DNA from 3 places in the Pseudomonas sp. DW-iso3 genome. Region 2 is predicted to be linked to each of the others. Evidence: riboswitches for the same ligand, from Rfam matches in the RefSeq annotation. Region 2 holds a riboswitch; each other region holds the start of a gene.

Region 1 (7,778 bases), 290 kb from region 2:
GGTGGCAAGGCCGAAGGTTTTGTTCTCGGGCTGGAATCCACCAAGGCGATCAAAAGCCAGGTCGCCGAGTCGCTGTATGTGGCCTACGACGACGCGGCGAGTCACCGGGCAACTGAATTGAACGGCTAGGTGCTAGTCCTGTCATGAGGGTGCGCTAGAGTGGGTGCCTGACGCTGGCCCGATAGAAAGGAATGCCCATGACATTGACCGTCGACGATTTGCTCAACCTGGCCATGGCCAACCCCATCAACGCCGAAATCACCGCGCGCCTGCCTGACCTCGGGGTGGACCAGTGCTTTCTCACGGCGGGCTGCCTGTTCCAGGCGGTGTGGAATCATCAGTCGAACCTGCCTGCTGCCCAGGGCATCAAGGACTACGACGTTTTCTACTTTGATACGGACCTGTCCTACGAGGCTGAGGACGCGGTGATCCGTGCGGCCGAGGTGTTGTTTCAGGACCTGGGCGTGAATGTGGAAGTCAAAAATCAGGCACGGGTTCATCTCTGGTACGGCGAGCGGTTTGGTCGGCCTTATCCGCAGTTGCACACGGCCAAACAGGGCATCGACCGGTATCTGGTCGCGGGCACCTGCATCGGCCTGGAGATTGCGACGGGCGAGGTGTACGCGCCCTATGGGCTGGAGGATGTGGAGCAGGGGGTACTGCGCATCAACCCGGTGCATCCGGAGCCTGAGTTGTTTATGCAGAAGGCCCGCAGTTATAAGGCGCGCTGGCCTGGGTTAAGGATTGTGGAGCCTGCCTGGCTTTAGCTAGGCTGCGAAAGCGCCAGGCCAGGCGATAAAGTGGCCCGGCATTGCCAGTTCCCACCTGTTGATCCGCAGTGAACTTTTACCTGCATACAACACGTCAAAGCTTGAAATGCCCAGCCAAGGACCGCTCATGACGTTCTTCATTTTCCTGCTCGCCTGCGCCGCCGCTGCCAGTACCGGCATGCTCTTTAAACCCGGTGCCTGGTACGAATCCCTGGTCAAACCCAGCTTCACCCCGCCCAATTGGCTGTTCCCGGTGGCGTGGACGCTCATCTACCTGCTGCTGGCCTGGGCCGGCTATCGCCTGAGCCTGATGCCTGGCAGCCAAACCGTGTTGGCGCTGTGGGCGGCGCAGATTGCGTTGAATACCTTGTGGACGCCGGTGTTCTTCGGTGCTCATCGCCTCCTGGCCGGGATGGTGATTCTGGCGGTGCTGTGGCTGACCGTCGCGGCGATGGTGGTGTTGGCGGTGCAGTTGGACCTGATCACCGGCTTGATCCTGTTCCCGTACCTGGCGTGGCTGTGCGTGGCGGCGGCGCTGAACTTCTCGATCCTGCGGAACAATCGCTGATGGCTTATCAACCCTGGCCCGCCAGTGAGACAGAACGGGTCGAGATGCGCCGCTTCAATCAAAAGCTCGCCTGGTTGCCGCGCTTCAAGATCCGTAATCGGGTCACGCCGCGTTTGATCCAGGCGCTGTTGCGAGTCAGTCAAAAGATCAAGAAAGCCCCTCTGGCTGAAACCCACTGCGCCGACTCAGTGCCCGTGCGCATCCTGCGCCCAAGGGGCAAGCCCAAAGGCGTGGTGCTGGATATCCACGGCGGCGGCTGGGTGATCGGCAACGCGCAGATGGATGACGACCTCAACCTGGGCCTGGTCAATGCCTGCGACGTGGCAGTGGTGTCGGTGGATTATCGGCTGGCGATCGACACGCCGATCGAGGGCCTGATGGACGACTGCCTGGCGGCGGCGCGTTGGCTGCTCGCCACCGAGGAATTTGCCGACCTGCCGGTGATCGTCGTCGGCGAATCGGCCGGTGGGCATTTGGCCGCGGCCACCTTACTGGCGTTGAAGCAATGGCCGGCGTTGCTCCAGCGGGTGAGCGGCGCGGTGTTGTATTACGGCGTTTATGACCTGACCGGCACACCCAGTGTGCGCACGGCGGGGCCGGACACCTTATTGCTGGACGGGCCGGGCATGGTCGAGGCGCTGCGCATGCTCACGCCGGGGTTGAGCGATGACATGCGTCGGCAGCCGCCGTTGTCACCGTTGTATGGCGACTTTGAAGGCCTGCCCCCGGCGTTGATGTTTGTGGGTGAACTGGACCCGTTGAAGGATGACACGCTGTTGATCGCTGAACGGTGGCCGGGGGCAGAAGCGCATTTGTTGCCGGAGGCGGCGCATGGCTTTATTCATTTTCCGGTGGCAATGGGGGCGAGTGTGCTTGCCTATAGTCGCCAGTGGATAAGGCATCGTGTGAATGGGCCTGGAACTTAAAAGTTGATCGGTTGGTCAGGTTGTTCATCTTCCATAACAAGGGTTCCCCTATGCGCGAATACACCCTCAACTACCTGTTCAACGACGAACCGCGGACCCACGTGTTCGCACTCCAGCAACCCCAACTGCCGGTGCATGAAGCGGCGTTGCACTTGCTGCAGTTGCATTTCGGCGATGCGGAAAATGGTTTGATCCTGCCGCCTGCGGATGCGACGCCGGATGAAATTCTGCAGCAGGCACAGGTGATGGGGATTACGCAGATCGAGGTTGCATGAGCCCAAGGCCGAGTATTCAGGCAGTCACAGCGGCGGATATCCCTGTGGTCATGAGGTTCGTGCTGCGCGCCCGCGCCGAGCTTTTCCCCACGCTCAGCGCGACGGGAGTGCCGGCGGACCTGGCGCATTTCGAGGCGACCTACCTGCAGGGCGATGGGCAGTTTCTTGTTGCTCGCGATGAGGGCCAGATCGTCGCTGGCATCGGCTATCTGCCCTATGACGGGCGTTTCCCGCAGTTGAATTACCAGGGCCGCAAGACCGTGGAGGTGGTGCGCCTGTTTGTGCTGCCGGCGTTTCGCCGCTGTGGTCTGGCGGGCGAGTTGTACCGTGCGCTGGAGGTGCAAGCTAAAGAGGATCGGGTCGCGATGATGTACCTGCACACCCATCCGTTTTTACCGGGGGCGATTGATTTTTGGCTTCGACAGGGGTTCGAGGTAGTGGATGTGGACGCGGACCTGGTGTGGCGCACGACGCATATGCAGCGCGCCCTCTAACACAACAGTTGAATGCCCTGATCAGTTCGGGCGCAAGCGCAGTATCTGCGCCCCATCGAACGGGTCCGTCAGGTAGTGCGCCTGCACCCCAAACGTCTCCTGCAAACGCTGCGGCGTCAGGACCTCCAGTGGTTTACCCAGCGCCACCAACCGCCCGTGATCCAGCACCGCCAGCCGATCACAGGTCAACGCTTGATTCAGATCATGCAGGGCAATCAAGGTGGTGACGGGCAACCCTTGCACGCCCTGCAAAATGCCGAGCTGATGCTGGATATCCAGGTGATTGGTCGGCTCATCCAGCAACAGGATCTGCGGCCGCTGCGCCAACGCACGGGCGATGTGCACGCGTTGGCGTTCACCGCCCGAGAGGCTGCGCCAGGCGCGATGGCTCAAGTGGGTGGCGTCGACGTCACGCAAGGCCTGATTGACGATGGCGTCGTCTTCGCCGGACCACGGGCTCAGCGCTGACAACCATGGTGTGCGGCCCAGCGCCACCGCGTCGAACACGCGGATCGCGTCGTCGGTGTCGGCCTGCTGTTCGACCACTGCCAGCTGCTGCGCGATGGCGCGGCGCGACAGCTTGCCCAGGTGTTGGCCGCCCAGTAAGACTTCGCCGGACGCCGGCGTGCGCAGCCCGGCGAGCAGCTTGAGCAAGGTGGATTTGCCGGAGCCGTTCGGCCCGACGATGCCGAGGGTTTCGCCCGGCTGCACGTCCAGATGGATATCGCGCAGCAACTGCGCCTCACGCACCTTGAAGCCCAACCCTCTGCAGCTCAGTACTGTCATCGCGCATTCCTCCGGCCAATGAGGATCAGCGCAAACACTGGCGCGCCGACCAGCGCCGTGACCACGCCGACCGGAATCACCTGGCCTTTGATCAAGGTGCGCGACAGTACATCGGCTGCAATCAAGAACAACGCGCCGCCCAACGCACTGGCCGGCAGCAAGCGCGAGTGCCCGGTGCCGAGCAGCAGGCGCACGGCGTGGGGGATTACCAATCCGACAAAGCCGATGGAGCCAACAATCGACACCATCACCGCCGTCACCAGGGCCGCGCAGCCCACCAGCACAAATTGCACCCGGCGCACCGGAATGCCGAGGGACGCTGCCGAGTCGCTGCCGAAGGTAAACGCATCCAACGCACGGCGGTGCCACAGGCACACCGCCAAGCCTGCAACGGCCACCGGCACCGCTAACCACACCGAGGGCCAGCGCACACCACTGAGGTTGCCGAGCAGCCAGAACAGGATGCCGCGCGCCTGTTCGGAACTGGCGGATTTGGTGATCAGGAAGGCGGTGAGCGCATTGAACAACTGCGAGCCGGCAATGCCCGCCAGAATGATCTGGCCGGTGCCGCTGGCCGAACCGCTGGCGCGCGCGAGCAGGATCACCAGCGCAAACGCCGCCATGGCGCCAACAAACGCGCCCGCCGACAACGAAATCAACCCGCCGCCCACGCCGATCAACGCCACCAGCACCGCGCCAGTCGAAGCGCCGGCACTGATGCCCAGCAGGTAGGGATCGGCCAGTGGGTTGCGCAACAGCGATTGCAGGATCACCCCGCACGTCGCCAGCCCGGCGCCACACGCAGCGGCGACCAGGGCGCGGGTGAGGCGGTAGTTCCACACCACGCCTTCGTCGATGGGGTCAAGCACGTAGCTGGCCGCCCACAGTTTGTTGGCGAGCACCTGGAGCACGACTTGCGGCGAGATGGCGGTTTCGCCGATCGCCACCCCCGCGAGTAGGGCGGCTAATAGCAGGGCCAGGGCGAGTAGGGTGCGCGTCATTTGGGCAGGTCGTAGCCGTCGATGGCCGTGGCCAGTTGCTCAAGCCCGTCGAACGTGCGGATGCTGGCCTGCAGCGCCAGGGCATCGAGGATGATGATGCGGTTGTTTTTCACCGCGTCCATGTTGCGAGTCACGGGATCGCTGCGCAGGAAGGCCAGTTTCTTTTCATGGTCGTCGGCGGGGTAGCGGCGGCGGTCCATGCGTGCGATCACCAGAAAGGTCGGGTTGGCCTTGGCGAGGGTTTCCCAGCCGACGGCGGGCCATTCTTCATCGGATTGCACCACGTTGTGCAGACCGAGGGTTTCCAGCATGAACTCTGGAATGCCCTTGTGGCCGGCCACGTAAGGATCGCTGGCCATCTCGGAACTGGAGAACCACACCAAGGCACTGGCTTGCTTGAGGCCTTTGCTTTGCACGGTGGCAACAGATTTGGCCAAGCGTACCTTGAGGTCGTCGTTCAACTGTTGGCCGCGCGCCTGTACGTCGAAGATCTCGGCGAGTTGGCTGATGCTTTTATAGATCGTCTCGATTCGGAACGGCTCCAGCCGTGTGCCGTCGGCGCCTACCAGGTTGTCCTTGCCTTCGCAGTCGGAGGGCAGCAGGTAAGTGGGGATCTTCAGTTCATGGAATTGCTCGCGGGTGCCGACCACGCCCTGGGGCCCGACCACCCACTCCAGCTCGGCGGCCACCAGCTGCGGGCGCTTGGCGATCACGGCTTCAAAGCTCGGCTCATTGTTGGCTAGCCGCTCGATGCCGTCGTTCTGCACCTTGTACTGCGGCAGTACGCTGTTGAACCACAGTGAGGTGCCGACCACTTTGTCCCCCACGCCCAATGCGTAGAGCATCTCGGTGGCCGCCTGGCCGATGGTCACGCTGCGGGCGGGGGCTTGCTGGAAGGTCAGGCGACTGCCGCAGTTTTCCACGGTCAGCGGGTAGTGGGTGGGCGCGGCTTGGGCGAGGGCACAGAAGCCCAGGCCGGTGAGCAGGGCGGTAACGCGTGGCAGCATGGGGCAATCTCCGAATGAACCGTACGTGCCATTCGGAAATACACCCTTAAGCGCTGCACTAGAAAAACAGGCAAGAATGTCCTTCCCGGACACCCCGCCGGTTGGTAATTGAGCTTGGGCCGGCAGGTCTCCTGACTGATGCGTCGTCGCCAGGCTCCGGCCTTCCCGGACAAGGTCCAGTGGCATCAGGGAGCAGGCTCAGCACCTACAGTTGCGGGGGCAGTTCCGATTGGCGAGGGTGTACCGCGCTTCGGATTCCCTATTAGTCCCGTTTGGGAACCGGCGCGGTATGGTAGTTGATTAGGGCGGGGCGATATAGCCCGAGGCACGCCCGGTCAGAGACGAATGTCTTCAGGCCCCTGTATCAGGGCTTCAATCCGCGTGCCGGTGGCGCGTTCTTCGTTGCTGAAGCCGTCGTAGTCGGCCAGGTTGGCAAAACGCAGGCCGGTGAGGCGTTCTATCTGGATTACGCTGCGCTGGTAGGTCCTAAGCTGGCCGAACACCAGGTCGAGCTGGCCCAGCTCGCGGCTCTGGTCGATCATGTAGGCGCTGGCCGAAGGCTTGCCGTCATCGCTGAGGTAGGCGACCACTTTCCAGAACGCCTTGGGGATCTGGACGCCCCGGTACACCCGGTCTTCGTCGGCGAACACCGGGCCGGTGAACACGGTGGCTCGGGCTTTCCAGCGCTGGGTGTTGTCGAGGATGTAGTCTTCGAGCTCCAGCCACGTTTTCTGGTTGAACCCGCTCATCTGCGGTGAACAGTTGGTGAAGTGGAAGGTGTCGAAGTTGGCGGTTTGCGCCGCGTCGCCCCAGTTGGGGTCTTGTCGGCGCACCAAGTGGCCGCGATCCAGGCCGTTGCTGGCATACAGTGCTTCGCCCACCTGCGCATCAATGGGCAGGCGTCCGTCGTAGGCCCAGGTGTCGTTGCTGCGAATGATGTCCATATGCTGCCCGCCATCGATGTTGACGCCCACATACAGCGCGAGCCGCTTCGAGCGTGACATCGTTATCGAGAAGTGCGTGTAGTCCAGGCGCTTCTGGACATCGCCGGCCAAGGTCTCTTCAACCGTAGGCCAGGGCACCCCGAAGCTGCCGAGAAAGTCCTCAGCGTAGCCGCGTCGGTCCTTCAAGTCGTTGGCCGAGGTGACGCGGGGCGTCGCGGCTCGTGCCTCCAGCAATGTGGGGCTCGGTGCGATCAATGGGCGCAGGTCAGCGAGCCTGGGGCGGTATGAAAGGTCGATTTTGGCTTTACGTGCGGGCATCGGTCAGTCCTCCTTGGATAAACACGACTGCAACATAGGTTAATGACAATTGATGACACGCGATAACCCCTGGAGGCTATCCTGAATCGATGACCCGGACGTTGTTACCTGCCAAATGGAGCCAGCCAATGTGTGTTCGCCAGCCGAATCGTAATCCGATTTTCTGCCTGATCCCGCCCTATATGCTCGACCAGATCGCGCGCAACGGGGACAAAGCGCAACGGGAGGTCGCGTTGCGCACCCGCGCCAAGGACACAACGTTCCGCTCGCTACGGATGGTCGCCGTGCCTGCCAAGGGACCGGCGCATATGGCCCTGGCCATGGGGGCCGATAAACGCCGCTCGATCTACAGCGCCGAGGGCGCCGACAGCCTGCCGGGCACGCTGGTGCGTGGCGAGGGGCAGCCCGCCAGTGGTGATGCGGCGGTGGACGAGGCCTATGATGGCTTGGGCGCCACCTTCGATTTTTTCGACGAGGTCTTCGATCGCAACTCCATCGACGATGCCGGGATGGCGCTGGACGCCACTGTGCACTTTGGCCAGAACTACAACAATGCGTTCTGGAACTCGACCCAGATGGTGTTCGGGGGTGGAGACGGGCAGTTGTTCAACCGCTTTACGGTGGCCCTCGACGTGATTGGCCATGAGTTGGCCCACGGCGTCACCGAGGACGAGGCCAAACTGATGTAT
Region 2 (7,778 bases):
TGCGCCGCCCAAAAATGTGCCGCTCACGGTCATCCATCAACGCCGCCACCAGCACTTCGGCGCAGTCGTGAATGCCTTCGACCTTGAGCTTCATGAACTCATCGGAGCGTTCACCCAGGGCTTCGGCGGTGCGTATGCGTTCTTCTTCCACCAGTTGTTGAATCTGCCCACGCAACGGACGGTCGCTGATGCGGATAAAACGCCAGGGCTGCATCAGGCCGACACTGGGTGCCTGGTGCGCGGCCTGGAGCAGACGATGGAGCAATTCCGGGGCGATAGTGCCGCCGCTGAAGTGGCGCATGTCGCGACGTTCAGCGATGGCGCGGTAGACCGCCTGGCGGTCGGCCTCGGGGAAGGCGTTGTCGGTCATGGCCTCATCGCCGGCAAGCCGGCGCCTACAGGATCGGGCGCGAACAATGCGGCCACCGCCTGGGGATTCGAGGGGAAGTAAAAGTGTACGTAGGAAGCCGTCATCCGCCCCTGCCGATAAACCGCCTCGGCACCGCGTCCGCCATTGGGGCTAAGGCCACGGGCAATCGGCTGCCATTCGGTGGTGGTCAGGGAGTGGTGATAGGTATGGCCGCGCAGCGTGCCTTCGGGCAATTCGACATTTTGCAGCGCCAAGGCCGCGAGTTTCTTCTGCATCACCGCATCGCCTTGCAGCAGGCCCACCAGTTCGGCGCGAACACCCTCGACGTCGGTCAGCGAGTCCAGCAGGTAGAGCATGCCGCCGCATTCGGCGAGCAGCGGTTTGCCGGCGGCATGATGAGCGCGGATGGCGTCAAGCATCGAGGTGTTTTCCGCCAGCGCCTGGTGGTGCAATTCCGGATAACCACCGGGCAGATAGAGGCTGTCGACGTCAGGCAATTTGCGATCGTGGATCGGCGAGAAAAACTCCAGTTCAGCGCCCATTGCCCGCAGCAGGTCGAGGCTGGCGCCATAGGTAAACGCGAAGGCTTCGTCGCGGGCCACGGCGATGCGCACACCGTTGAGCAGTGGCTGGGTTTCGATCACTTCCGGTGCGGCAAAGGTCACTGGCGGCGGCAAAGCCACTTCGCAACTGCTGCCCAGCGCTTGGGCGGCTGCATCGAGACGCACATCGAGGTCGTTCAGTTCGCTCGCCTGTACCAGGCCTAAGTGACGGCTAGGCAGTTCGATACCGGTCTCGCGGGATAACGCGCCGTACCAGCGCAGGCCTTCGGTGAGGCTGCCTTCGAGCAATTGTGCGTGACGCAAGGTGCCAACGCGATTGGCCAGCACCCCGGCAAACGGCAGATCCGGCTGATAACGTGCCAGGCCCAGGGCCAACGCGCCGAAGGTCTGGGCCATCGCCGTACCGTCAATCACGCCCAAGACAGGCACGCCGAAGTGTCGCGCCAGGTCGGCGCTGGACGGTGTGCCATCGAACAGGCCCATCACGCCTTCGATCAGGATCAGGTCCGCCTCCCCCGCCGCTTCCCATAGCAAGCGACGACTTTCCTGCTCGCCCACCATCCACATGTCCAATTGATACACCGGCGCACCGCTGGCGCGTTCGTGGATCATCGGATCGAGGAAGTCCGGGCCGCATTTGAACACGCGTACCCTGCGCCCCAGGTTGCGGTGCAATCGGGCAAGCGCGGCGGTGACGGTGGTTTTGCCCTGGCCGGACGCCGGTGCGGCAATCAAGACGGCCGGGCAATGACGGGGCTGATTCAAAGTTCGACGCCCTTCTGTGCCTTGATACCGGCTTGGAACGCGTGTTTGAGCATGCCCATTTCGGTGACGGTGTCGCCCATTTCGATCAGTTCAGGCTTGGCACCGCGGCCAGTGACCACCACGTGTTGCATCGGCGGGCGGGCTTGCAGGTCGCTGAGCACCTGGTCCAGGTCGAGATAGCCGTGCTTGAGGGCGATGTTCAGTTCGTCGAGTACGACAAGACCGATAGACGGGTCCTGCAGCAACTCGCGGGAAACCGCCCAGGCGGCTTCGGCGGCGGCGATGTCACGCTGGCGGTCCTGGGTTTCCCAGGTGAAGCCTTCGCCCATGACATGAAAGCGCACTTGCTCAGGGAAACGGCGGAAGAACAATTCCTCACCGGTACTGTTGCGCCCCTTGATGAACTGCACCACACCGCACTGCATGCCGTGCCCCATGGCCCGGGCCAGCATGCCGAACGCGGAGCTGCTCTTGCCTTTGCCGTTGCCGGTCAGCACCAGCAACAGGCCGCACTCGTTCGGGGAGTTGGCGATGCGTTCATCGATCACGGCTTTTTTGCGCAGCATGCGCGCCAGGTGGCGTTCGTCGCGGTCGGGGGAATCGGTCATGGCAGCTCTCCGTTGGGGCTGGACAAAAACGGCGGGCAGGAAAAAGAAAAAACAGACAGCCAAGCATCGCCCACCGTGATGCTGTTGGATGTTGCAGGCCGGTCTCCGGGCTCATGAGTGGCGCGCGTCTTATAGAAGCGCAGACCGACGCTGCGCCTTCCCATATCGCGAGCGATACAGTGGCAAAAGGCAGCGTCTTGACTCATTTACCGTTGCGGGGGCAGCGCCGGGATCGCGGCGTCACTGTGTACAAGTGCGCTCACTCACCGGCTTCCCTGTTTCACTCCGTCGACCCATGGGTCACAGAGCACCTGGAACAAGCGGCGAAGGGTAGTAGTTTGAGGGGCGAGCTGCAAGCTTCAAGCTGATCGACGCAAGCAGGCATCGCACCGCTTGCAGCTTCACGCGTGAAACCTGCCGCTGCTTTCTAGGGATTACGCGCCAGATTGCCTGGCAACACGCGCTTGGCGCTCAGGTAGGCATTCTGCCAATACGCCTTGGACAAGGTGTCCAGCTTCACCGTACCGCCGGTTTGCGGTGCATGCACAAAACGGCCTTCACCGACGTAGATCCCGGCGTGGCTGACCTGTGAACCGCCGCCCGTGGCAAAGAACAACAGGTCGCCCGTCTGCAGATTCTGCTCGCTGACATCTTGCGCACGCATCACGATCAATTCGCGAGTGGTACGCGGCAGGGAGATACCGGCAGCGTCGCGGAAGACAAAACCGATCAGGCCACTGCAATCAAACCCGGAGTCCGGTGTGTTGCCGCCCCACCGATAAGGCGTGCCGACCAGGCCCAGGGCACGGAAGAGGACGTCTTCGGCCGCAGGCGAGAAATTCTGGCTGGAATAGTTGAACACCGGCTTGGGCTTCACCGCTACGGGAGCAGGCGGCGGTGGACGACTTGCGCAGGCGCTGAGCAGCGCGGCGCAAAGAATGAGGATCAGGCGGGCCGAGGTCGACATGGGCAGAACAATCCTGGTCTGGATGCGGCTTTCGCTGCCGAACGCTGAAAACCAGAACGCGCAAGCAAAGCTCGCGCGAACGGATTACAACAATGTCCAGGGATTCTAGCGCTTACACGTCAAACTTCAAGTATCACTTTAAGTTTACTTGCTAGCGGTAACTGTCGTCGGGGCCATGGCGAGTGCGCGCTTGGCTTCGATGAAGGTTTTGCTCCAGTAGCTGTCGCCCAGGTTGTCGACTCGAACACCGCCACTGCGACGGCTGCTGGAGTGGATAAACTGGTTGTCGCCCAAGTAGATACCGGCATGACTCACACGACCACGCCCTGCCGTACTGAAGAAAAGCAGATCACCGGGCTTGAGGTTGTTGCGCGCGACCAACGGTGCATCCACGTTGATCATTTCGCGGGTGGAGCGTGGCAGGTTCATGCCCGCTTCTTCACGAAACAGATAGCCGATGAAACCGCTGCAGTCGAAGCCGGCTTCAGAAGTGCCGCCGAAACGGTAACGGGTACCGATCAGGGACATGCCGCGTTCGAGGATGCTGTCGGCCAGAACGGGAAGCTGGTAAGGCTTGCTACCGGAGAAGTTGGTCAGCTCTTTTTCAGTTGCCAGCTCTTCTTCATAAACAGAAGCAGACTGTGCAGCAACGAATTTTGCCTGATTTTGAACCTGTGGTTTTTGCTGTTCTGCCACCTGTTGAGGGTGGGAGGCGCAACCAAACAACAGGGTAACGAGTGCGAGGGGCACGAGGGGTGCGAAGCGATTTAGCATGGGCACGACCGTGGCTGATATGTAAAGAAGACGAGACTATGCCCTCTATCACATCGATTTGCAAATTCAATCGTGATCTATGTGACTTCTTGTTTTGACCATGACATCTAAGCCCTTAACACCCCGTACCTGCCTTTTGCGTAGCCACATCGGCTCAAACGCAGGTTTTCTGGCGCCTGGAATTTGCCGAACGCGGCAAAAACAAAGGGCTGTCTACCAGCCGAGGGTTTCTTTCAAGAAGGGAATGGTCAGCTTGCGCTGGGCCTGCAAGGAGGCCTGGTCGAGCTGTTCGAGCAAATCGAACAATGCGCTCATGCTGCGTGTGCCGCGAGTGAGAATAAAGTGCCCCACTTCATCGGTGAGGTGCAGGCCACGACGGGAAGCACGCAGTTGCAAGGCACGCAATTTGTCTTCGTCGGAGAGCGGGCGCATCTGGAAGATCAGCGCCAAGGTCATCCGCGACTTGAGGTCGGCCAGCTTGATCGGCAATTCCCGTGGCGAGGTAGACGCGGCAATCAGCAGGCGCCGACCACTGTCACGCAAACGGTTGAACAAGTGAAAGAGCGCCTCTTCCCATTCCGCCTTGCCGGCGATCGCTTGCAGATCGTCCAGGCACACCAGCTCGTACTGCTCAAGATGGTCGAAAATGCCGATACCGCGATCCATCAACTCAGCCAGGGGCAGGTAAACCGCCGGCTCGCCCATTTGCTCGAAACGCAGGCACGCGGCCTGCAACAGGTGGGTACGCCCTACGCCGTGCTTGCCCCACAAATAGATCAGGCTTTCGGTCCACCCGGCGTCGGCTTCGCAGAGCCGCTCGACATAGCCGAGTGCAGCGGCATTGGCGCCTGGGTAGTAGTTGATAAAGGTGGCGTCGTCACGCAGACGCACACCCAAGGGCAGCTGAATCGGTTTCATGCTGACTGAACGGCTCCAAACGAACCGTTAGTGGCCTCTGTGTAAAGTTTGCAAAGTTTATACCCGTGACGCCGGGCGCACAATGCAACAGACCCCAAGCAAAATCAAAGGTTTGCGTTAACTTGTTGGTTTTATGCAGATTGTTTGACACCCCAGCGCCAGAAACAACAAACCCGGCCAGGCCGGGTTTGTTGCAGAGCGATTACAGATCCGGGTCTTCAACCCCTGTATACACATCCGAATCCTTGTACAAATCGTGCACATGGCGCACCAGCACCATGATCACTGCCGCCACCGGCAGCGCCAGCAAGATGCCCGTAAAGCCAAACAGCTCACCGCCCGCCAGGATCGCAAAGATCACTGCCACCGGGTGCAGGCCAATCCGATCGCCGACCAGCAGCGGCGTCAGGACCATGCCTTCCAGAGCCTGGCCGACCATGAACACGGCCACGATGCCCAACATTGGGTACAAATCACCACCAAACTGGAACAGCCCGGCCACCAGTGCCGCGCCGATACCAATCACGAAGCCCATATAGGGCACGATCGCAGCCAGGCCGGCGATCAGGCCAATCAGCAGGCCCAATTCCAGGCCGATGGCCATCAAGCCAGCCGCATAGATGATCCCCAGGGCCAACATCACCAGGAGTTGGCCACGCACGAAGGCGCCCAATACCTCGTGGCACTCTTCGGCGAGGGAGACGATGCGTTCCTCACGGTCACGCGGCAGCAGGCTGCGGATCTTGGCCATCATGAGGTCCCAGTCGCGCAGCAGGTAGAACGCGACCACCGGGATCAGTACCAGATTGGTCAGCCAACCGATCAGCGCCAGGCTGGACGCAGTGGCTTGGCTTAGTACAACGCCGACAATATCGGTGGTCTGCCCCATGTGCTCGCTGATCGCGGCCTTGACCTTGTCGAACTTCCAGAAGCCATCCGCCAATCCCAGCTTGGCCTGGGCCCATGGCATTGCCGTGTGCTGCAGCCAATCGAGCATCTGCGGCGCCAGCTCATAGAGTCGGAACAGCTGCTTGGCCAGCATCGGCACCAGTACCAGCACCAACGCCGTGATGATCAGGGTAAACAGCGCGAACACCGCCACCACGCCCCAGGTACGCGACAGCCCGGCCTTCTCCAGACGATCCACCACCGGATCGAAAAGATAGGCCAGCAGCAACGCGACCAGGAACGGCGTCAGGATCGAATGCAGCAAGAACACAAAGACGCACAGCAGGACAATCCCGCCAAGCCACACCCAACGACGCGTATCCGCCATAAACCACTCCATCTATATAAAGAAGAAAACTGCTACCAACGAAAACGCAATTGCGCCTGAGGCTCGGGTGCCATTGCCGGTTGCGCGCCATCCACTGCCGATTGCTGGACCGGCGCCTCACCCGCAGGAATCTCCTGCAACTTGGCCAGGCTCAACTGGGTGCGCAACTGATCGGCACTGCCGTTGACGCGGTACACGATGCGATTGCCATCCACTGACTGCGGCTGACCGCCAAAAGGCTCCAGCAGATGACCCAGTGCGGCATAACGCTCCAGGGTCATGCCCTGTACTTCCAGCAACTGTTCGGTGCTCACGCCGGGCTTGACCGCGAAGCGCGGCGCGAGCTTCTGGCTCACCGCCAGCATCACCGCATCGGCCACCGCGCCGGTGTCGGCCCCTTGAACCGTGCCCTGCTCGCTCTTGTCGCCCAGCCACAAGCGCCATTTGGCTTGCCATTGACTGCCTTCCTGGCGCGCATGCACGGCCAGCAAGGCATCGGCGCCGTAACGCTCGGAGGCGGTGCGCAGCGGCGTTGCGTCGGCACTTTCCAGGTTCGGCGCGGTAGCGACCACCTGCTCATCCAGGTCGCCCAGCGGCAGGCGCAACGGCAAGCCACGGTGTTGCGCAGCACGGCGCAACGCTTGGGCGACGGTCTGGCCATCGCCAACGAGGCTGCTGCCTTCGGTGGAGTCGTTCAGCCACCAGCCTAGAATCGACGGCCGATTGCTGCCCCAGATCGACAAGCCCGCTTCACGCAGGACGCGATCGGTGCTCACCGGGTCGAAATCCACTTGCAGGCTTTCCGGCGGGCCGGCGTCATAGCCGTACTGGCTGATGATTTGTTGCGGATCTTTACGAACGGCCGCCAGGCCCGGGCCGTCGGCGGCCTTGGCGTCGCCGGTCAGGCGGATCACCAGGGTCTGCACGGCGCGCTGGGTGGCCTGGTCGCGCTCCTGGGGCGACTGGCTGCTGACGGGTTCAAGTACTTGATAAAGGCCATTGAGGGTTTCGGCATGACTCGCCAGGCCGAGCAACGACAAGCAGCCTACAAAGAAGAATTTACACAGACGCATGGAAGATTCCCGAACGACAAATTTAGCGGCTGCAACAGACCGCGTGGATCCGGTTTGCCAAGGCTGTGACCATGGCGACCGGTAAAACATTCACAAGGCCTCGGCAGTTTTTGTACTGTCATAACGATAGCGGGTTAAAGGCTATACCTTAATACACGCCAAAGCAGAGCCGATTAGCATTTTTTTAACCGGCTTTTTTTGCCTATATGGCCCTGCCCGTCGGCCCGAGGATGGCCGCTGCCCCTCAAGCCTGATAAAATCGCGCGCCTTCGCAGACCGTCAACGGCTGGGCCTTTTACCAAAAGCGCCTGCCCGCTCGGTCGTTACCCCTGAATCCCCCCTAAAGGCCTGGATCATGAGCAAGCAACCCTCCCTGAGCTACAAGGACGCCGGTGTAGACATCGACGCCGGTGAAGCATTGGTCGAACGCATCAAGAGCGTCGCCAAGCGCACTGCGCGCCCCG
Region 3 (7,778 bases), on a different contig from region 2:
GGCTGGTCGGGCCGAGCACGCCTGCGACGAAACGCGGCTTGTCCGGGGTTTCCGCCGTTTTGGCGTCGGCGATCTTGCGCGCCAGGCGTGCGCCTTCTACGTTTAGCTCAAACGCCAGCGCTTCCATGCCGTAGTCGGCCATGGAGATGCGCGTGGCGTTGAAGGTGTTGGTTTCGAGGATGTCGGCGCCGGCATCCAGGTAGGCTTTTTCGATGCCGCCGATTACGTCTGGACGGGTGATCACCAGCAGGTCGTTGTTACCCTTGACGTCGCTGGGCCAGTCGGCGAAGCGTTTGCCACGGTAGTCATTTTCCTCAAGCTTGTAGCTTTGGATCATCGTGCCCATGCCGCCGTCGAGGATCAGGATACGTTCCTTGAGGGCTTGATGAAGGGCTTGCAGACGAACGCTACGATCGGACATGGGACTACTCTGGTCAGGCATTTCGGAGGGCGTGAATCATAACAAACCTGTGCCGATTTAGAGCATGCGCAGTTTTTGCATGAATATCGTTCATGTTGCTGGGGAGTATGGCCCGGTAGAATCACCGGCAAATTTTCAGCGTACGCATTGAACCGGGACCCGATACATGTCACTTCGCCTCATCACCAGCGCCGTCCTGGCGCTGGTCGCTTGCATCGCACAGGCTGACGGACCCGCCCCGGCGATTTCGTACACTCGCGACATTCAACCAATATTTACCGAGAAGTGCGTGGCCTGCCACGCCTGCTACGACTCCGCCTGCCAGCTCAACCTGGGCAGTGGCGAGGGCGCGGCCCGGGGTGCAAACAAAGTGCCGGTCTATGATGGCGAGCGCAGCCAGGCGACCCCGACCACACGGCTGTTCTATGACGCCTTTGGCAAGCAGGCCTGGCAGCAAAAGGGCTTTTACTCGGTGCTGGACGCCCAGGGCAGCCAGGCGGCCTTGATGGCACGCATGCTGGAGCTGGGCCATAACGCACCGCTGCAACCCAACGCCAAGTTGCCTCAAGATATCGTACTGGGCCTGAACCGTGAAAACATGTGCGCCATGCCCGGCGAGTTCAATGCCTACGCCGGTGCCCATCCCAAGGAAGGCATGCCGCTGGCGGTCACCGGCCTGACGGACCAGCAATACCAGACCCTGCAACGCTGGCTCGCGTCCGGCGCTCCTATCGATGAACAAGGCCTGGCGCCCAGCGCCAAGGAAGCCCTGCAGGTGCAGCAGTGGGAAAACCTGTTCAACCAGCCGGGTGCGCGGGAGAGCCTGGTGGCGCGCTGGTTGTTCGAACATCTGTTTCTCGCGCACATCTACTTCGAAAACGGCGAACCGGGGCATTTCTTCCAGTGGGTGCGTTCGCGTACGCCCAGCGGCCAGCCGATCGATCTGATCGCCACCCGTCGCCCCAATGATGATCCAGGCACCCGTGTGTATTACCGCCTGTGGCCGGTGCAGGGTGTGATTGTGCATAAAACCCACATCGCGTACCCGTTCAGTGCCCAGAAGATGGCGCGGATCAAAGAACTGTTCTACGCCGGCAACTGGCAGGTCAACGCCTTGCCGGGCTATGGCCCAGGCCGTCGCGCCAACCCCTTCGAAACCTTCGAAGCCATCCCGGCCAAGGCGCGTTACCAGTTCATGCTGGACAACGCCGAATACTTCGTACGCACCTTTATCCGTGGGCCGGTGTGCCGTGGGCAGATTGCCACGGACGTGATCCGTGACAACTTCTGGACCCTGTTCCAAGACCCGGACCACGACCTGTACATCACCGATGCGCGCTATCGCGGCCAGGCCACGCCGTTGCTGGCGATGCCGGGGCAGAACGATGACGTCGGCAGCGTGCTCAGCCTGTGGCTGGCGTACCGCGACAAACGTAATGAATACGAGGCCCTGCGCCGCGACAGCTATGCTGACTTGCCGCCGCCAAGCTGGTCGACCCTGTGGGCGGGCAATGACAATGCCTTGCTGAGCATCTTCCGCCACTTCGACAGCGCTTCGGTGACCAAAGGCCTGATTGGCGAGGTGCCGCAAACCCTGTGGCTGTTCGACTACCCGCTGCTGGAGCGCACCTATTATCAGTTGGCGGTGAACTTCGATGTGTTCGGCAACGTGTCGCACCAGGCCCAGACCCGGTTGTATTTCGACCTGATTCGCAACGGTGCCGAGCAGAACTTCCTGCGCCTGATGCCGGCCGATTCCCGCGAGGGCTTCTTGGATGACTGGTACCAGAACAGCGGCAAGCTCAAGCTATGGCTGGACTATGAAGCCATTGATGACGACAAACCCACCGGCCTGCACCTGAATGAAAACGATCCGAAGCGCGACTTTGCCAACCAGTTGCTCACGCGTTATGGCGATTTGAATGCGAGCCCGGATCCGATCAACCGCTGCACGGGCGCCTATTGCTCGCGTGACGGCGTGGACCCAGCCATTCAGGATGCGGAGCAGGCGCTGAGCCGCCTGACTTCACGCCCGGCCGCCGGGCTCAAGGTCATCGACCAACTGCCTGAAGCGACGATGTTGCGTGTCGAGACCGCCAGCGGTAAGCGTGTGCTCTACAGCATGCTGCGCAATCGTGCCCACAGTAACGTGGCGTTTCTTCTGGGTGAGGCTTATCGCTATCAGCCGGGCTTGGACACGGTGACGATTTATCCTGGCGTGCTGAGCAGCTATCCGAACTTTATGTTCAATATCCCTGCCCAGGAAGTGCCGGAGTTTGTGGCTGAAATGGAGCAGGCCAAGGATGCCAAGCGTTTCGAGAAGATTGTGGACCGCTGGGGTGTGCGGCGCAGTCATCCGTTGTTTTGGCAGTACTTCCATGATGTGTCGCAGTACATTCGGGAGACTACGCCGGTGGAAGAGGGGGTGTTGGATATGAATCGGTATCAGAACTTGTGAGATCTTTTCGGAGTGCATATCCGTTGCTGCGGTAACGGCTGATATTGGTTCCGCCCTTACGGCGCCTCAGATCAAAAGCCAGAGCAAGCGCGACTCGCTTCGCATCGTGGATACGCTTTTCGTCCTTTGTAGGAGCCGGCTTGCCGGCGAAAAACGTGAGAACGCCGCGTTTTGTCTGGTTACCCGCGTCATCGTTAACCACCATCGCAGGCAAGCCAGCTCCTACAGGGACTGCGTTTGCCCTTGCCTTTGCTCTACACCACTCAGGCCGCCGTGCTCTTGCGGTCCCCCAAACCCCTGTCGGATTACGGGCACACCGAGTATTGGGGCAAGAGCCTTTTGGTTGCTTTTGGACTCTTTTCAAAAGTGACCCGCCGTAAGAGCGGAACCCATAGCAGCCATCACCCAAATAACGGATATGTACACCCCCCCAAAAAACCTATCCCGACAAAAACACTAGGACTTTGTACCTGCGTAATATTTTGGCGTAAACTGCTGGCAAGCCTGTGAGGAGTTTCCATGACTGCCATAACCATTACCGACGCCGCCCACGATTACCTGGCTGACCTGCTGTCCAAGCAGAACACCCCGGGTATCGGCATCCGCGTCTTTATCACCCAGCCCGGCACCCAATACGCCGAGACTTGCATTGCCTACTGCAAGCCTGGGGAAGAGAAACCTGAAGACACCGCCCTGGGGCTGAAAAGCTTCACCGCGTACATCGATGCCTTCAGCGAAGCCTTCCTCGACGACGCCGTGGTCGACTACGCCACCGACCGCATGGGCGGCCAGTTGACCATCAAGGCGCCAAACGCCAAGGTGCCGAACGTCAACGCCGACAGCCCGGTGAACGAGCGCATCAATTACTACCTGCAGACCGAGATCAACCCAGGCCTGGCCAGCCACGGCGGCCAGGTCAGCCTGATCGACGTGGTCGAAGACGGCATTGCGGTGTTGAAATTCGGCGGCGGCTGCCAAGGCTGTGGCCAGGCGGACGTGACCCTGCGTGAAGGCATTGAGCGCACCTTGCTGGAGCGTATTCCAGAGCTCAAGGGCGTGCGTGACGTGACCGACCACACGCAGAAAGAAAACGCCTACTACTGAATAAGGCGTTCACTGCGAGCAGAAAAAACGGCGCCCCGTGAGCGCCGTTTTTTTATGCCTGGGTTTCAGGGGCGGTAAAGGTGAGCATGGCCCGCGCGATACAGCGACGACTCACTGAAGCTGTCACTTGCCAACACCCGGCCCACCACAATCAATGCCGTGCGCCGAAAGCCTTTGGCCGCCACCTTCTCGGTAATGTCACTCAACGTGCCCATCGCCCAATCCTGATCCGGCCAGGTTGCCCGGTGCACCACGGCAATCGGGCAATCCGCGCCGTAGTGCGGCAGCAGCTCAGCGACGATCTTCTCCAGGTGATTGACCCCCAGGTGGATCGCCATGGTGGTGCCATGCCGGGCCAGGCTGTCGAAATCCTCGCCGGCGGGCATGCGGGTTTTGTCGGCATAGCGGGTCAGGATCACGCTTTGGGCGATATCGGGCAGGGTCAGCTCGGTTTCCAGCAGGGCGGCGCAGGCGGCCACGGCGGTGACGCCGGGAATGATCTGGAAGGGAATGCCCAGCTCCCGCAGATGGCGGATCTGTTCGCCAATGGCGCCATACAGGCTCGGGTCACCGGAATGGACGCGGGCCACGTCCTGGCCGTTGTCGTGGGCGGTTTTGATCAGGTCAATGATCTGTTCCAGGTGCAATTCGGCGCTGTTGACCACCGTTAGCGCCGAATGGCCGTCCAATACCGCCGCCGGAACCAATGAGCCGGCATAGATGATTACCGGGCAACTACGGATCAGCCGCTGGCCTTTGACGGTGATCAATTCCGGGTCGCCGGGGCCTGCGCCGATGAAGTAGACGGTCATGGTGGTTCCTGTCGAAAAACGGGCGAGCATGAATGTTGCTCATGATCGGGGGCGGCAATTATCGGGATTTTAGCCGGCGCAGGCTAATGCAAAGGTGGCTTGGGCGGTTTTTTTGCGAGTGATCAACAGGCGGGCAGGGCTGCCTGCAAGGTGCTCGGCGAGTGCCAGCGCGGCGCTTTCGGCGATGCCATAACAGCCGGTGTGGGCAAAAGCGATGTCGGATTTGTGGCTCAGGCGGTGCTCAAACGCCGCCAGTTGCTCGGCGCTGAAACATTGCAGTGGCAGGTTCAGCCTCTGGGCCAGAGCCAGTAACCCCGGTTCATTCTGTTTGCGATCGATACTGGCCAGCGCGCTAATACGGTGACGCTCGATACCGCCCTCGGCGAGGGCTGAATCGAACAGCGCCAGCAAGGTGTGAAGATCGCAACCCTGCTGGAAACCCAGGCCGATCACCAGGGTCATGCCGAGTATTGGTCGTCACGGTTGCGGCGGAACAGCCACGCGCTGATCAGGCCCAGTGCCAGCCAGAAAGCGACGTTGGTCAACTGTGAAGCGATCTTGAATTGTGCTTCCAGGGCTTGCGGTGCCAGCATCGAATGCACTTCGGGCTGTGGCGCGCCGATCACGTGGGGGACGGCGAGGATCGCCGCGCCCAGCACTTTCAACAGCCAGTTACGACCAAATACGATCAAAGCGATGCCGGCAGCTGTAGAAGCCGCAGTGCCGATCCACCAGGTTTGGCGCAGCGCCAGGTCCGCGGCGACAGTGCCCGGCAGCTCAGGCGGCAGGCCCATCGTCGGTGCCAGCACGAAGGTTGCGTAACCGGCCAAGCCCCACAGCAGGCCTTGGGCGGTGCGGGTTGGCGCGCGCAGTGTGTAGAGACCGGCCAGCATCAGCGCAAAACCGACCGCGACTACCAGATTACCGCCTGTGGTCGAGAGCACGCGCTGCCAGCCGTCTTCCGGCTCCCAGGCTTCGGCATCGTGGGTGTGGGCGGCAGCGCCTTCGGTGTGTTCGTGGGCCACTTCGGTGGCGGCCGGGGCCTTTTCAAAGGTTTCCGCCTGCAGAATCAGCGGGGCGACCCAGAAGCTTTGCAGCAAGGTCAGCAACAGGGCGGCCAGCAGGCCGGTGAAACCTGCAGTTTGCACGATACGCTTGATCATGTCGGCAGGTCTCAGTGGCACGGGAACGCAGCGCTGTGGCGGGTATCGTGGGCAGCGTTGTGCACGGCCTCGATGTGCGAGAAACCGGCAAAGTACACCAGGCACGCACCAAGGATCGACGCGCCGATGGCGGCGGTCAGGCGTTGGCTCAGGGTAGCGGTGCTGCTGGCGGAGTGCGAGGTGCTGCTGACGATTGACATGGCGCGTCCCTTTCAGGTGTCTGGGTGAAACGAGCGCATGGAAACCCCGCGAGCCAGGCACGCAGGGTTTGAACAGCGCCCGCCCACCGCGGGTTTGTTATCTGATTTTTTCGGGCCGGTCTCCGGGCTTGCGAGGGGCAGTCTGCCTAATAAGCATCGCCTTCCCATGCCGTCGAGGCACAGTGGATCTGACGCTTCACTCGCTTACCGTTGCGGGGGCAGCACCGGACTGGTCATATCGCTATGACGCACCGGTTTCCCGTTTCACCCTGTGAAGGGCACCCGAAACAAGATGTGTAGGAGAGCATGGGGGTGGGAGGGGAGTCAATTGGGGTGTGTACATATCCGTTGCTGCGGTGATGGCTGAAATGGGTTCCGCTCCTACAGCGAACCGCCTTTGCTCTACACCACTCAAGCCGGCTGTCAGGCCGCTGTGCTTTTGCTTTTGATCTTGATCTTGATCCTAAGCGCCCCCCCAATCCCTGTCGGATTACGGGCACACCGAGCGTGAGCGAGGTGCCGAGTGTTGGGGCAAGAGCCCTTTGGTTACTTTGGGGCTCTTTTCCAAAGTGACCCGCCGTAAGGGCGGAACCCATTTCAGCCGTTACCGCTGAAACGGATATGTACCCAACCCAACCCATCATTGACCATCCCCCAAGCACTGCGTAGCCTTACACCCTTCGAGGTTCTTCGGCCCAGGCCGAAGCTAAGAAGGGAACGCGGTCCAAGCCGCGGCTGCCCCCGCAACTGTAAAGGGTTCAGCTGACTGCCACGCCACTGCCGACAAGGCGGGAAGGCGCAGCCAGCGCCGGTCGCAAGACCCGCAAGCCCCAAGCCAGGAGACCTGCCTCGCAACCGATTTTCTACTTCAACCGGGCGGGGTGATCCGGTGACGAAATCCGCTGCTGCGCGCCGTCGCAGGGCCTATCGTCCCGTATGCCCGCCCCCAAGGGCATCCGATGAAAACACTGGCCAAACTCCCCGTCACCATCGTCACCGGCTTCCTCGGCTCGGGCAAGACTACCTTGCTGCGCCACATGCTCGACAACGCCCAGGGCCGTCGCATCGCCGTGATCGTCAACGAATTCGGCGAACTGGGCATCGACGGTGAAATCCTCAAGCAGTGCTCCATCGGCTGCACCGAAGAAGAAGCCAACGGCCGCGTCTACGAGTTGGCCAATGGCTGCCTGTGCTGCACCGTGCAGGAAGAGTTCTTTCCAGTGATGCGCGAATTGGTGGCCCGTCGCGGCGACCTCGACCATATCCTCATCGAAACCTCCGGCCTGGCCCTGCCAAAACCGCTGGTACAAGCCTTTCAGTGGCCGGAAATCCGCAGCGCCTGCACCGTCGACGCTGTGATCACCGTGGTCGACAGTCCGGCCGTGGCCGCCGGCACCTTCGCCGCTTTCCCGGACCAGGTGGATGCCCAGCGCAAGCTCGACCCGAACCTGGACCACGAGTCGCCGCTGCATGAGCTGTTCGCCGACCAACTGGCCAGCGCCGACCTGGTGATCCTCAACAAGAGCGACCTGATCAGCCCTGAAGACCTGGCCCGTGTGCGCCTGGAAGTCGCGGAAGAACTGCCGCCCGCGGTGAAGATCATTGAAGCCAGCAGCGGTC

The links. A riboswitch is a leader RNA that binds a small molecule or an ion and turns the genes downstream of it on or off. The one in region 2 is predicted to bind cobalamin.
Region 1: it holds a riboswitch for cobalamin, as region 2 does, so the genes downstream of both, AC4PS7_RS12125 (ABC transporter substrate-binding protein) here and cobO (cob(I)yrinic acid a,c-diamide adenosyltransferase) in region 2, are expected to answer to the same signal.
Region 3: it holds a riboswitch for cobalamin, as region 2 does, so the genes downstream of both, AC4PS7_RS14275 (CbtB domain-containing protein) here and cobO (cob(I)yrinic acid a,c-diamide adenosyltransferase) in region 2, are expected to answer to the same signal.

Annotation. Positions count from the first base shown of each region.
Region 1 covers NZ_JBZXDZ010000003.1:650,840-658,617, forward strand. The annotation lists gene AC4PS7_RS12085 (hypothetical protein) at 1-129, shown strand, start outside; gene AC4PS7_RS12090 (nucleotidyltransferase family protein) at 198-767, shown strand; gene tspO (tryptophan-rich sensory protein TspO) at 898-1,338, shown strand; gene AC4PS7_RS12100 (alpha/beta hydrolase fold domain-containing protein) at 1,338-2,264, shown strand; gene AC4PS7_RS12105 (hypothetical protein) at 2,315-2,539, shown strand; gene AC4PS7_RS12110 (GNAT family N-acetyltransferase) at 2,536-3,033, shown strand; gene AC4PS7_RS12115 (ABC transporter ATP-binding protein) at 3,055-3,819, opposite strand; gene AC4PS7_RS12120 (FecCD family ABC transporter permease) at 3,816-4,820, opposite strand; gene AC4PS7_RS12125 (ABC transporter substrate-binding protein) at 4,817-5,827, opposite strand; cobalamin riboswitch at 5,932-6,126, opposite strand; gene AC4PS7_RS12130 (DNA/RNA non-specific endonuclease) at 6,163-7,089, opposite strand; gene AC4PS7_RS12135 (M4 family metallopeptidase) at 7,218-7,778, shown strand, end outside.
Region 2 covers NZ_JBZXDZ010000003.1:361,116-368,893, reverse strand. The annotation lists gene bluB (5,6-dimethylbenzimidazole synthase) at 1-370, opposite strand, end outside; gene AC4PS7_RS10800 (cobyrinic acid a,c-diamide synthase CobB) at 367-1,698, opposite strand; gene cobO (cob(I)yrinic acid a,c-diamide adenosyltransferase) at 1,695-2,306, opposite strand; cobalamin riboswitch at 2,386-2,636, opposite strand; gene AC4PS7_RS10790 (C40 family peptidase) at 2,734-3,273, opposite strand; gene AC4PS7_RS10785 (C40 family peptidase) at 3,418-4,047, opposite strand; gene hda (DnaA regulatory inactivator Hda) at 4,261-4,965, opposite strand; gene AC4PS7_RS10775 (AI-2E family transporter) at 5,168-6,241, opposite strand; gene AC4PS7_RS10770 (DUF2066 domain-containing protein) at 6,274-7,314, opposite strand; gene purM (phosphoribosylformylglycinamidine cyclo-ligase) at 7,670-7,778, shown strand, end outside.
Region 3 covers NZ_JBZXDZ010000004.1:475,256-483,033, forward strand. The annotation lists gene metH (methionine synthase) at 1-421, opposite strand, end outside; gene AC4PS7_RS14250 (fatty acid cis/trans isomerase) at 588-2,879, shown strand; gene nfuA (Fe-S biogenesis protein NfuA) at 3,399-3,983, shown strand; gene cobM (precorrin-4 C(11)-methyltransferase) at 4,049-4,795, opposite strand; gene AC4PS7_RS14265 (cobalamin biosynthesis protein) at 4,865-5,257, opposite strand; gene AC4PS7_RS14270 (CbtA family protein) at 5,254-5,958, opposite strand; gene AC4PS7_RS14275 (CbtB domain-containing protein) at 5,970-6,158, opposite strand; cobalamin riboswitch at 6,255-6,459, opposite strand; cobalamin riboswitch at 6,825-7,024, shown strand; gene cobW (cobalamin biosynthesis protein CobW) at 7,118-7,778, shown strand, end outside.